Regions from separate parts of the Thiomonas sp. FB-Cd genome, predicted to be linked through region 2. Evidence: predicted binding sites of a transcription regulator. Region 2 holds the regulator's gene; each other region holds the start of a gene.
The links. The regulator HrcA, encoded in region 2, represses chaperone genes, less so after heat shock. The targets are predictions, from matches to a motif close to TTAGCACTCNNNNNNNNNGAGTGCTAA.

Region 1 (4,236 bases), 370 kb from region 2:
TGTTCGTCATCGACCATGACCTTGGCGGTGGCGCACCGCAGTACCGTCAGCAACGCATAGCCGCCCATGTTGCCGAGGGCGGCGTTGCCCTGCTGCTGACTTTCCATGTGCCCACGCTGACCTACGCCGCGCAGGTCTATGGAGCGCCCGGAACGCGCCGCCTTGCCATGCCGAATCTCGATGCCGTGTTGGAGTTGGCGCGCCAGGGATACATCGGGGATATTTTTTTCAATAACGCGGTGTCGTTTCCGCAGGCGGAACGCATTCCCGATTTTCTCATCGCCCTGCGATCGATCGCTGGCGGACGGCTGACGCTCGCAGTCCACGACTTTTACATGCTTTGCCCATCGCATTTCTTGATCAATGCCTCAGGCAAATTTTGCAACGTTCCGGACACCAGTGTCTGTGCAAAATGCCTGCCGAAGAATCAAGAAGGATTCGTGAGCTTTTTTCCGGCGCGGGACATCCACCTTTGGCGACGTGAATGGCGGCGTTTGATCAATGAAGCGGATGAATTGCTTTTTTTCTCCCAATCAACCCTGCAACTCCTGCGCCAGGCGTATCCGGACGTACCCGTCGACAAGTTGCACGTCAAGCCCCATTCCTTGGAGTACTTCCCCGCGCGGAAAGTGTTGGTCCCGGCATCTTCTCCTCTACGCGTTGGTGTGGTAGGCAATATTGGAAAACACAAGGGCTCTCGGATTGTTTCCGGTTTGGCTCGCGCCATTGCCGAGCGTCGATCCGATGTAAAAATCACGATCTTTGGGCTAATCGATGAGGCGGTGCCAAAAGAGGTTGTCGAGATCATGGGGAATTATCAGCATGCGGATTTGCCAGATTTGATCGAGAAATCTGCAGTCAATTTTATATTTGTTCCATCAATGGTTCCAGAAACGTTTTCCTATGTCACTCACGAGATAATTCGGATGGATTTTCCGCTGGTCTGCTTTGATTTGGGCGCACAGGCCGAGGCAGTGCGCGGCTATTCTTCGGGACGGGTGATCCCGATCCTCGAGGGCAATGCCCTTCTCGATGCGTTGAACACCGCCTATGAGTCTTTGCAGTCTCGGGGTGAAGGGCAAAATAAGTGACCAAGCGAGCTTAATAATGCAAAAAAAAATACATGTTTTCACCAGTGCGGCGCTGAATTACATCCCCAAGGCGCGCGTCTTGTTTGAGTCGGTCCGAAAATATCATCCTGATTGGGTGTTGCATTTGGCTTTGGCCGATGAGTTGCGCGGCGAGATTGATTTGTCGAAAGAGCCCTTCGACGACTTAATGACCATCGATTCGCTCGGGATCCCAGAGCATCGTGCCTGGGCTTTCACGCATCGCATCGTCGAACTGGCCACGGCGATCAAGCCGTTTGCCTTGCAGAGTTTGCTCAGGCGTGAGGACTGTGAATGTGTCATCTACCTCGATCCCGATGTCGTGCTGTTTTCTCCCTTGGACGATATCATCGCGGCATTGCGGCAGTCGAGTATTCTTCTCGTGCCGCATCAGACTGACCCGGAGACGACCCTAAGTGCTGTGATCGATAATGAAATTGGCAGCCTCAAACATGGGATTTATAACCTCGGCTTTCTTGGTGTTTCACCAACCGACGAGGGTATGCGTTTTGCGCATTGGTGGGCGCAACGACTTTATTATTTCTGCCGTGCCGATATTTGCAATGGACTGTTTACGGATCAGCGGTGGGTCGATCTCGTTCCAGCATTTTTTGATGAAGTTGGGATTGTCAGAACGACACGCCATGATGTTGCCACTTGGAACTTGACAACGCGCCAATTGGACGGTGATTTCGACCGGGGTTTTACGGTGGATGGCAAGCCACTCGGCTTTTATCATTTTACCGGATTTGATAAGGGCGATCACCATATTATGGCGGCTAAGAACGCCAGCGGAAATAAAAGCGTGGAAATGCTGCTTCGGTGGTATGCCAACAGAATCGCTGAGTTGGGAAAAGACCCGTTGTGCCGCATTCCTTGGTTTTTTGCGACTTTCGACAATGGCGAGCCAATCAGCGCGGAACAGCGTGTGGTGTATCGTGAGCGCGTGGATCTGCAACGTGCGTTCCCAGACCCTCTCGCAGCGGGTGGCTTTTTGCAATGGTGGAAGAAGCAGGGCGTGCGTGAATTTCCGGAGCTATTCGATGAAAGGCTCGCGCCGGCGGCGCTTGAGCGCCTTCGTTCGCGCTTGAGCCCGGGTTATCGCGCCGGAGATGAGGTTGCCGGGATGGTGCCTTTGACTGACCTACTCTTGCAGGCACTGCGCAACCCCACAACGGCGCGCCGGCTTGCCTCAAGGGGGATGCAGGTGCTGCAAAGCGAAGGACTCAGCGGCTTGTTGCGTCGGTTAAAGAGATACTGAGCGATGTGTCGCCAGGTCTTCAAGGGCGACTTGCGCACGGTCCGACTTCAGGGAGTGTTTTGCGTTGCAGTGCCGCAGCGGTGAAATTGATGGCAAGCATCATGGCAGCTGAGCGCGTCACCATCTCCGTAGGCTCGCACGGACAGGAAGGGCTGCTGGACGATCTCGCAGGCCCCGCTGACGCTGCGACGGACGTGCCCGAATGGCAACAGAACCGGCCATGGGAAGCTTGCCACGATGAACGGCAGGCCCGGGCCGTGACCTGTCCATCGGCTGCACGTTCATGGCCGACCACTTCGGGCGGAGGCTGTGTGAAGACGCACCGCGGCTTCCTCTGCCCGACAACTTGACGCGTCCGATTGCTCGTTGGAGCCGATCGACAGCGCGGGACGGATTGGGTTGCGGTCTTGTGAGCAGCCGTGCTGGCCGTGCGTGGAGTTCAGAATTGAGTGAACGGAATTCAGAATTGAATGAAACTCGACAGCGGGTCGGGTATGTGGTGAGTGAGGGGCTTGAATTCCCGCGCTTTGGCCCTACAATTAGCACTCGCATGTAGTGAGTGCTAGCGGCAGATGTTTGGAAATCCGGCAGTCTCCCCAAGCGCTCAGGCTGGTGCCCTGCACTGGCATGCGTTCAATCCCTCGAATTCCATCAACAGGAGCAACACGAATGAAATTGCGTCCCTTGCATGACCGCGTGATCGTTAAGCGCGTGGAACAAGAAACCAAGACGGCTTCGGGCATTTTTATTCCCGACAACGCCGCCGAAAAGCCCGATCAGGGTGAAGTTCTGGCCGTGGGCCCAGGCAAGCGTGATGACAAGGGCGAACTAAGCCCCATGTCGGTCAAGGTTGGTGATCGCGTGCTGTTTGGCAAGTACGCCGGGCAGACCGTCAAGGTTGACGGCGACGAATTGATGGTGATGCGCGAAGATGACCTGATGGCGGTCATCGAGAAGTAATTCGCACCCGTCCTCATTCAAACCCCATTCGGAGATATACACATGGCAGCAAAAGAAGTTGTATTCGGCGCAGATGCCCGCGCCCGCATGATGGAAGGCGTGACCGTACTGGCCAACGCCGTGAAAGCCACGCTGGGCCCCAAGGGCCGTAACGTGGTGCTGGAGCGCAGCTTCGGTGCCCCGACCGTGACCAAGGATGGTGTGTCCGTGGCCAAGGAAATCGAGCTGAAGGACAAGCTGCAGAACATGGGCGCGCAGATGGTGAAAGAAGTGGCGTCCAAGACCAGCGACAATGCCGGTGACGGCACCACGACGGCTACCGTGCTGGCGCACGCAATGGCCCGCGAAGGCATGAAGCTTGTTGCCGCCGGCATGAATCCGATGGATCTCAAGCGCGGCATTGACAAGGCTGTGGCAGCCCTGATTGAAGAGTTGAAGAAGACGTCCAAGCCCTGCACCACGAGCAAGGAAATTGCCCAAGTCGGGACGATCTCGGCCAATGCCGATGAGGACGTCGGCCAGATCATCGCCCAGGCGATGGACAAGGTTGGCAAGGAAGGCGTGATCACGGTCGAAGATGGCAAGAGCCTGAACAATGAGCTCGACATCGTCGAAGGCATGCAGTTCGACCGCGGCTACCTGTCGCCCTACTTCATCAACAACCAGGACCGCCAGGTCGCTGTGCTGGAAAATCCGTACGTTCTTCTGAACGACAAAAAGATTTCCAACATTCGCGATCTTCTGCCGATCCTGGAGCAGGTTGCCAAATCGGGCCGGCCGCTGCTGATCATCGCTGAGGACGTGGACGGCGAGGCACTGGCAACCCTGGTGGTCAACAGCATCCGCGGCATTCTCAAGACCGTGGCTGTCAAGGCTCCAGGTTTCGGCGATCGTCGCAAGGCCATG
Region 2 (4,236 bases):
GCCATGAATGTCCACAAGCATGGCGCCTGCCGCCCGCAACTGCGTGAGGGTGGCCGGGCTGCCATTGATGAAGCCGCGCGAGCGGCCCTGAGCGTCAATGACGCGCCGCAGCAAGATGGTGTCCTGTACCTCAAAACCCTGCTCATCGACCCAGTCGGCAAGCGCCAGCGGCACGTCAAATTCTGCGCTGATCTCGGCTCGCATGCTGCCCGGGCGCAGCACCGAGGCGTCCCCACGTTCGCCCAGGGCAAGTTTGAGCGCGTCGATGAGGATTGATTTGCCCGCGCCTGTCTCGCCTGTGAGCACGGTGAAGCCCGCGCCGAGATCGAGCTCCAGCGCATTGACGAGGACGAAGTCGCGGATATGCAGACGGCGCAGCATGACGCGTTAGTCCTCCGCACCGAGAATTTCGTGCCAGTGCAGCTTCTTGCGCAAGGTGGCGTAATAGCTCCAGCCTGGCGGATGAAGAAAAACGGCACGATGGGGAGACACATGCAGGGTGATGCGATCGCCACCAAGAAGATCGGCAAAATGCTGCATGTCAAAATTCACGCCCACGTCCTTTGGCGAGACCACCTCAATGTCGATGCGCACGTGCTCAGGAAGCACGATGGGCCGGTTGGAGAGCGTGTGCGCCGCGATCGGCACCAACACGAGGCCGGGCACGCTGGGATGCAGGATGGGGCCGCCAGCGGACATGGCATACGCTGTGGATCCCGTCGGCGTGGCCACGATCAGGCCGTCGGCTCGCTGCACGTACATGAAGCGCTCGTCAACATCCACGCGAAGCTCGACCAGCCCATAGGCGCCGCTGCGGTTGACGACCACGTCGTTGATGGCGATCCCCTCAAAAATGCGTTGACCGTCGCGCACGACCTCGCCGGCCAACACCGCCCGCTGCTCGCGCTCAAAACGCCCGGCGAGCATCGCGCCAAGGGCCAAGCGCCAGTCAGCCTCGGTGATGTCGGTGATGAAGCCCAAGCGCCCGGCGTTAATGCCCACCAGAGGGATTCCGAACGGCGCGAGTTGGCGCGACGCCCCGAGCATCGTGCCATCGCCTCCGACCACCACCGCCACCCAGCCGCCAGTGGCGGCACGCTGGCCGACCTCGGCCAAGCTGAGATCGGCATGGCCCGGAAGGTCACAATGGTGGGCGGTCTGGCGCTCCACGTACACCTCCACCCCGTTTTCCGCCAACCAGCCACCAATCTCGGCCAAGGTGCGGCTGACGCCCGCAGCTTGGTACTTGCCGATGAGAATCACCTGCTGAAACACGGGGGTTGGCATGGGACTGGGCTGGGTGGCGTAGGGCCGTTGCGTTCGGGTTTTTCCGGGCGTGGTGCGGGGCGCCTGCCATGGATTACATCACAGCGCCGCTGACCCTGGGATCTCGCGCCAATCGCTCAGCGTCCGGCTTGAGCATCGTGGGCGGATCCCTGTGCCAGGGGCTTGGTGCTCGAGCGTGCGGCTACCGATGCATGCACATGCAGCCCCAAGTTCGACAGGCACCTAAAATGAGCCAATGGACGAACGTGCGCGCGTACTGCTCAAGACACTGATCGAACGGTATATCGCCGATGGTCAACCTATCGGGTCGCGCACTTTGTCGCGGGCTTCGGGCCTTGAGCTTTCTGCGGCGACCATCCGCAACGTCATGGCCGACCTGGAAGACCTGGGTCTCATTACGAGCCCGCATACCTCGGCGGGGCGGGTGCCCACCCCGCGCGGTTATCGGCTGTTCGTCGACACCATGCTCACTGTGCATCCTGTGACTGGCACAGATGACGTCGGGGAAAATTTCAGGTCGCAGCTTGCCACCGTCGAGCCACAAAAGGTCATTGTGCAGGCGGCGCAACTGCTGTCGAATCTGTCCCATTTCGTCGGCGTGGTGATGAGCCCACGGCGCAATGCGGCGTTCCGGCACATCGAATTCCTGCGCCTTTCGGAGCAGCGCATTTTGGTCATTCTTGTCGATGCCGGCGGCGATGTGCAAAACCGCATCATTCTGACGGACCAGCCCTACACCCAGAGCCAGTTGACGGAGGCCGCCAATTACCTCAATGCCAATTACAGCGGCCTGAGTTTCGAACAAGTCGCGGGGCATCTTCGCGGCGAGGTGGAACATTTGCGCAGCGAAATCGTCACGTTGATGCAGGCAGCCGTTGCCGTAGGCAGCCAAGCGCTGGCCGAACAACAGGAACAGGTTGTCATCTCCGGGCAGCAGCAGCTGCTCAACGTGGAGGATCTTTCCGGTAACCTCGCCAGTCTGCGCCGCCTGTTTGACCTTTTTGAACAGAAATCACACCTGCTCAAGTTGCTCGACGTTTCGGCGCGTGCCGAGGGGGTGCGCATTTATATTGGCGGCGAAAATGATGTCGTGCCGTTCGAGGAACTCTCGGTGATCACGGCACCCTACGAGGTCGACGGCAAAGTGGTGGGCACGCTCGGTGTCATTGGCCCAACCCGCATGGCCTATGATCGGATGATCCAGATCGTCGACATTACCGCCAAGCTTGTGAGCAACGCGCTGAGCCAGCGCTGAGTTTGACATCCCGCTGGGCCCGGGGAACGCTGCGAAAGAACGGAGATTTCTGCGGCGATCGACGGAATCGGGATTCATCGCACAATCAGCACCGGTACGCGGCACGAAGCCAACACCTTGGTCGCGACCGAACCAAGGGCCACACCGCCGAGAGCCGTGTGACCGTGCGAGCCCATGACGATCAGGTCAATCGCATGTTCAAGCGCGAACTGGGTGATGCGTGCCGCCGCATCGCCCACCAGATGGTGGGGCCGCACGTCCAGGCCAGAAGCAGCCAAGGCGGATTGCGCGGGAGCCAGAACCGCCTCACTTTGCTCGGCGTAATAGCCATCGAGCACCTCGCGCGAAAGATAGGAGCGTGCCAGCGCCGTCCCCACAGGCGGTTCGACGTGGAGCAAATCCACCTGCGGCAACTCCCGCCACCACGCAAGCCGCTGCAGGAGAAAATCCACCGCGCGTTGCGTGAAAGGCGATCCATCAATCGGGAGAAGGCAGCGAATTGTCGGGTTCATTTTTCAATTATGTCAAAGCGACTCTCTCCACACAATACAAACCAACTGTTGCTCTCTCCTGCCTGTTACCACTCGCTTAGAATCGGCGCCTCGCTTACCGACACCCTGAGGGGCCGTTAGCTCAGTTGGTTAGAGCAGAGGACTCATAATCCTTTGGTCGTTGGTTCAAGTCCAACACGGCCTACCAATTTTTTCATAGTTAATACAAGTAGTTAGAGAAAATTCCGCTTGCAAGACGTAAAGATTCGGTGATGACGTCGGCAGCTGCTACCGACGCAGGATGGCTGCGTAGTCGGGACGCAGCGGGTACAGCCAGATGTCTTTGACCGGCAGGGCTTGTTGGTGCGACAGGCTCTTCTTGCCGCGGCCGGTTGTTTTGCCCACGAGGACCCAGTTGGCGGCCTTGTAGCAGGTGCCTTTGTGGCGGGGGCTTTCGACGAAGGTCTCCAGCATCACGGGCTGGTAGCCATAGCGCTGCTGCCAATCCTTGGGCAGGCGACGCGCGGCGAGGGCCAGATCGAGCGGGTCTTGCGTGGCATCGTCGCTGGCCAGCGCGGCAGCGCGCAGCACGGCGTTTTCATCCGCGCCCTGCACGAGCGCCGTGGCGCCCGCATAGCGCAGGCTGTTCTGCGTGAGCGTGCCGGTCTTGTCGGACACCAGCGTGTCCATCGCCCCAGCCTCCTCCACTGCGGGCAGCCGCGTGACCAGTACGCCCTGGTGCGCCAGCAACTGGCTGCTTACGGCCGTGGCCAGGGTGTAGGTGACAGGCAGCGCCACCGGCACGGAGGCCACCAGCAGCATGAGCGCGAACACCGCCGTGTCGAGTAAGGGCCGGTGATGCCACAGCGCGAAGCCGATGACGATGGCCACGAGCGCGAGGTCGAATACCACCAGCCGTTTGACGATGGCGAAGATGGTGCTTTGCATGTGGCTGGGCGCGTTGGAGGTACGCACCAGTTCGGCGGTGTGGCCGAAGAAGGTGCGTGCGCCGGTAGCGGTGACGACGCCCGTGGCCTCGCCCTGTCGCACGATGGCGCCGGTGTAGGCCGGTTTTCCGGCGCCCGCGTCCACCGGCAGCGATTCGCCGGTGAGCGCCGACTCATCGAGTGACACGGCGCCATCGAGCAGCCGCAGATCGGCCGGCACGATATCGCCAGCGCGGATGTGCACCACATCGCCCGG
Region 3 (4,236 bases), 310 kb from region 2:
GCTCAACGCGCTGGCCCAAGTGGGGAGTCGGGCCACCTTCCACACGCCCTTGACCTGCGGCCACCGCGTGCGCGCCAGGGATCGAGATTTCTGCGGTGACCCTGGAGCCGAGTGGGGATGAGTACCCCGGACGGGGCGGCATCGCGAAAGTGTGCATATCGTCGAGGTCCCGGGCGGATCCCCTTCCATGCAGGATGAACTCTCCCACCACTAAACCGCTTGTGCGGTTGTCGTGGGGGTTTCGCGGGTCACAGACCTGGACTTACCCCATTGCCGGGGCCGAGGTTTGGGTCTCGCCGCCACGCCCGTCCCAGGCGCGTCCTGCGTGTTGAATGCGTCGACGAACACCACCAACGCGCTGTTGCTGTTGCTGTTGCTGTTGCTGTTGCTGTTGCTGTTGCTGTTGCTGTCGCGCTGGCGCTGCAGCGCGGCAAGGTGCGGCAGTTCCTCGCGCAGCCAGCGCGGGTTCGCGATGGGCGGACCCTCGTCGAACGTCGCCCAGTCGTTGATCCCGAAATCCACGCCACGTCGAAAATCAGCGGTGCGCTCACGCGCACAGGCCGCATCGGGCACGCGCAGCGTCACCGACACGAACCACTGATCGTTCCTGCGCGTGAGCGTGATGTCATTGGGTTTTGCCTATCGCCGAAGCGGTGCCGGCCGCGCACCGAATGGACATCGCCGCATCGCCGCTTCCCAAGCGCAGCGTGGCACCACGGCCGCCATGCTGCATGAGCTTCCAGCCAGCCGGATCGGGATAGGTAAAGCCCGAGAACCGCTTCGCGGCCTTGAACCGCGGGAATCCAGGCGTTTGACCAGCTTTGACCCGGCGAAAGAACGACTGGAAGGCGAGATCCAGCCGCCGCAGCGTCTGCTGCAAGGCGTGGCTGCCGAGCTCCACGAACTCAGGCCGCGCGGCCTTGATCTGCGGCAGGACGTTTTGCTGGTCGAAGTCGCTGATCGACTTGCCGGCCTTGCGCCAGGCGTCGATGCGCTCTTCCAGTGCCGCGTTGTACAAGTCGCAGTGCACTGTGTCCACGCCTCAAGCTTTTGGGCTTGAGCGGCATTGGGATACAGCTTGAGCGTGACCTTGCGGCGTTGCATGCTGTGATTTTTCCAGCCAACAGGAAGTCCACAAGCGAAAACCGCCCGCTTGACCCCCTCCTGTCCGGTCCGCTGCGCCTAAGTGACGCTGCGCGCCAGGGCGGGCTAGGAAGGGGAATGCGCGAGCGCATGTTCAACGCGACAGCACCATCCAAGCCGAGGTTAAACCCCCAGTCGGATGCCTGTGGCATCCGCGCCAGCCTTCCCGACCTTGAAGGTCGGAGGGCTTGTCGTGCATCGGGTCAGGCGTAGACGGCCAACGACTGTCGCATCTTTTTCATAGCCTGGACCTCAATTTGACGAATCCGCTCGGCCGACACGCCGTATTCACTGGCCAAGTCGTGCAACGTCTTGCCACCCGACCCGTCGTCATTCACATTGAGCCAGCGCTGCTCGACGATGCGACGGCTACGCGCATCGAGGGCGTCAAGTGCCTGCTTCAGGCCCTGCACCTGAAGGCGTTCACGGCCACGCGCCTCAAGCACGGCATCCGGCTCGTTGCCCCGATCGGACAGATAGGCCACAGGGCCGAAGACTTCTTCGCCATCATCGCCAATCGGTTGGAGCGACACATCGGAGCCTCCCATGCGCTGCTCCATCTCGATCACATCGGAACGCTTGACCTGCAACTCCTTCGCCACGGCGTCAATCTCCGCGTCGTGAAAGCTCTCGAAACCCTGCTTCATGGAACGAAGATTGAAGAACAGCTTGCGCTGCGCCTTTGTGGTGGCGACCTTGACCAGGCGCCAGTTCCGCAAAATGTATTCGTGGATTTCGGCCTTGATCCAGTGCAACGCGTAACTCACCAGGCGCACGCCCTGACCCGGGTCGAATCGGCGCACCGCCTTCATCAGCCCAATATTGCCTTCCTGGATCAGGTCTGCATGGGGAAGGCCGTAGCCGAGGTAATGCCGGGCGACCGACACGACCACACGCAAATGCGACAGCACCAACTTCCCAGCAGCATCGCGGTCCTCGCGCTCACGCCACGCAATGGCAAGATCGCGCTCTTCCTCGGCGCTCAGCATGGGCATGCGGTTGACCGCTGAAATATAAGACTCCAAGTTGCCTAGACTCGGTACTTGGGCTGGAAAGGTCACCGCAAATGTCCCTGCCCCTGCCGACGGCAAGCTTGCCGTATGTCGCAAGGTTAAGGCGCTAGATTGAGCCATTTGCATACTCCTCTGTCTAACCATAAGAACATTTTAGCACTCGCCACGTAAGAGTGCTAAACACCCCCCGAGTTCCACGCATCGGGCAAAAAATACGGCTTCGCCTCCTCCGTCGCGTTTGCTTTTCGAGTTCCTTTCAAGGGAGACCTTCCATGCCACAGCTTCGTGTCGCCGCCTTCTCCATTTCGCTCGACGGCTTGGGCGCGGGTCCGCGGCAGAGCCTGGAGCATCCGCTTGGCGTTGGCGGCATGGAACTCCACCGCTGGGCCTTCGCCACCCGCAGCTTCCGCCGGATGCACGGCAAGGATGGAGGCAGCACGGGCGTGGACGAGGACTTCGCCGCGCGCAGTTTCGCCAACGTTGGCGCATGGATCCTCGGCCGCAACATGTTCGGCCCGATCCGCGGCCCCTGGCCCGACGCGCAGTGGCGCGGCTGGTGGGGCGAGAGCCCACCTTACCACGTGCCGGTGTTCGTGCTCACCCACCATCCCCGCGAACCTATTGAGATGCAGGGCGGCACGACCTTTCACTTCGTCACCGGCGGCGTCGATGAGGCGCTGAACCACGCTTTTGACGCCGCCGGCGGGAAGGACGTGCGGCTAGGTGGCGGCGTGGCGGTTGTCCGTCAGTACCTCGCCGCGCGCCTGATCGACGAGATACACCTCGCCCTCAGCCCGGTTCTGCTCGGCCAGGGCGAGCCGTTGTTCGCCGGCCTGGACCTGCCGGCGCTCGGTTACCGCTGCTCGGCCCCCACCGCGGGCGAGCAGGCCACGCACTTCCTCCTGCATCGTGACGGAGGCAGGGCCGGATAACTCATCCTCAGACGTCGTTGGAAGGAGCGGACTATGCACCCGATTGCGCCATTTCTCTGGTTCGATGACGCGGCCGAAGCGGCTGCCGCGTTCTACGTGGGCGTCTTCCCCAACTCTCGCATTCTTGCGCTGACGCGCTATGGTGATGCCGGGCATGAGCAGCATGGCAGGCTACCGGGCAGCGTGATGACGGTGGCCTTTGAACTCAACCGCCAGCGATTTACCGCGCTCAACGGCGGACCGTCCTTCTGCTTCACACCGGCTGTCTCCTTCGCCGTGCACTGCCGCAATCAGGACGAGATCGACCACTACTGGGAGTTGCTCAGCGCCGGCGGCGAACCCGGGGCGCAGCAGTGCAGCTGGCTGCAGGATCGCTTCGGCCTGTCCTGGCAGATTATTCCCGACCGCCTGCCAGAACTGCTCTCAGACGCCGATGCGACCCGCTCCGAGCGAGTCATGCAGGCACTGTTGGGCATGAAAAAACTCGATCTTGCCGCGCTGGAACGCGCGGCGAATGCCCCCTGAGATGCGCGCCATGGTTCTGCGGCGTACGGTTCACGTCCCCAGGCGTCACCCTCGCCAATAACCCACCGCAGCGGCGAACCAGGCATCTCCGCGCGGGCGGGCGCACGGGTGACCAAGCGCCAAGAGTGCAGGCCGAGACCCGATCCAACGTAGAGCAAGCCAGCCAGGCTCCAAGGGTCGATGCCAAGCAGCCGGCGTTTGGCCAGCGACGCTCCAGCCCCAAAAAGGACACCAGCACCCCGAGCCGAGAGAACCCCAGGACGCATCAGGCTCCGCTTTCCATGCACCGGATCATCCCCACGGTGACGCTCTTGCGCCGCGCTCGTGACGTGGCCACACCCCGGGCAATCATATAACATATGAACAGCTATTCATATGTTATCCAATGCACACATCACCTCCGGATGCCCATCTTCCACAGCTGGCCGACCTGTTCCACCTGCTGGGGGACACCACACGGCTGCGCATCATCGTCACGTGCCTTCAGGGACCTATCGCCGTCGGCGATCTAGCCGCGGCATTGGCCCTGACGCCCACGCTGGTTAGCCACCACTTGCGCCTGCTGCGTGCGGCGCGTCTGGTGAAGTTCGAGCGACAGGGAAGGCACGTGCTGTACTCCGCCG

Region 1: a site for HrcA is predicted at 2,910-2,936, ahead of groES (co-chaperone GroES). Genes of this name have one in related genera too.
Region 3: a site for HrcA is predicted at 2,310-2,336, ahead of rpoH (RNA polymerase sigma factor RpoH). Genes of this name have one in related genera too.

Annotation. Positions count from the first base shown of each region.
Region 1 is NZ_JPOE01000002.1:2,520,529-2,524,764, reverse strand. Features, by position in the region: gene CD04_RS0112195 (glycosyltransferase) at 1-1,091, shown strand, start outside; gene CD04_RS0112190 (hypothetical protein) at 1,108-2,370, shown strand; gene groES (co-chaperone GroES) at 3,040-3,330, shown strand; gene groL (chaperonin GroEL) at 3,373-4,236, shown strand, end outside.
Region 2 is NZ_JPOE01000002.1:2,149,726-2,153,961, forward strand. Features, by position in the region: gene recN (DNA repair protein RecN) at 1-381, opposite strand, end outside; gene CD04_RS0110395 (NAD kinase) at 388-1,287, opposite strand; gene hrcA (heat-inducible transcriptional repressor HrcA) at 1,523-2,542, shown strand; gene CD04_RS0110405 (universal stress protein) at 2,617-3,054, opposite strand; tRNA gene CD04_RS0110410 (tRNA-Ile) at 3,165-3,241, shown strand; gene CD04_RS21690 (HAD-IC family P-type ATPase) at 3,322-4,236, opposite strand, start outside.
Region 3 is NZ_JPOE01000002.1:1,843,347-1,847,582, forward strand. Features, by position in the region: gene CD04_RS24500 (hypothetical protein) at 211-591, opposite strand; gene CD04_RS24505 (transposase) at 626-1,039, opposite strand; gene rpoH (RNA polymerase sigma factor RpoH) at 1,347-2,282, opposite strand; gene CD04_RS0109020 (dihydrofolate reductase family protein) at 2,429-3,088, shown strand; gene CD04_RS0109025 (VOC family protein) at 3,122-3,613, shown strand; gene CD04_RS0109030 (helix-turn-helix transcriptional regulator) at 3,999-4,236, shown strand, end outside.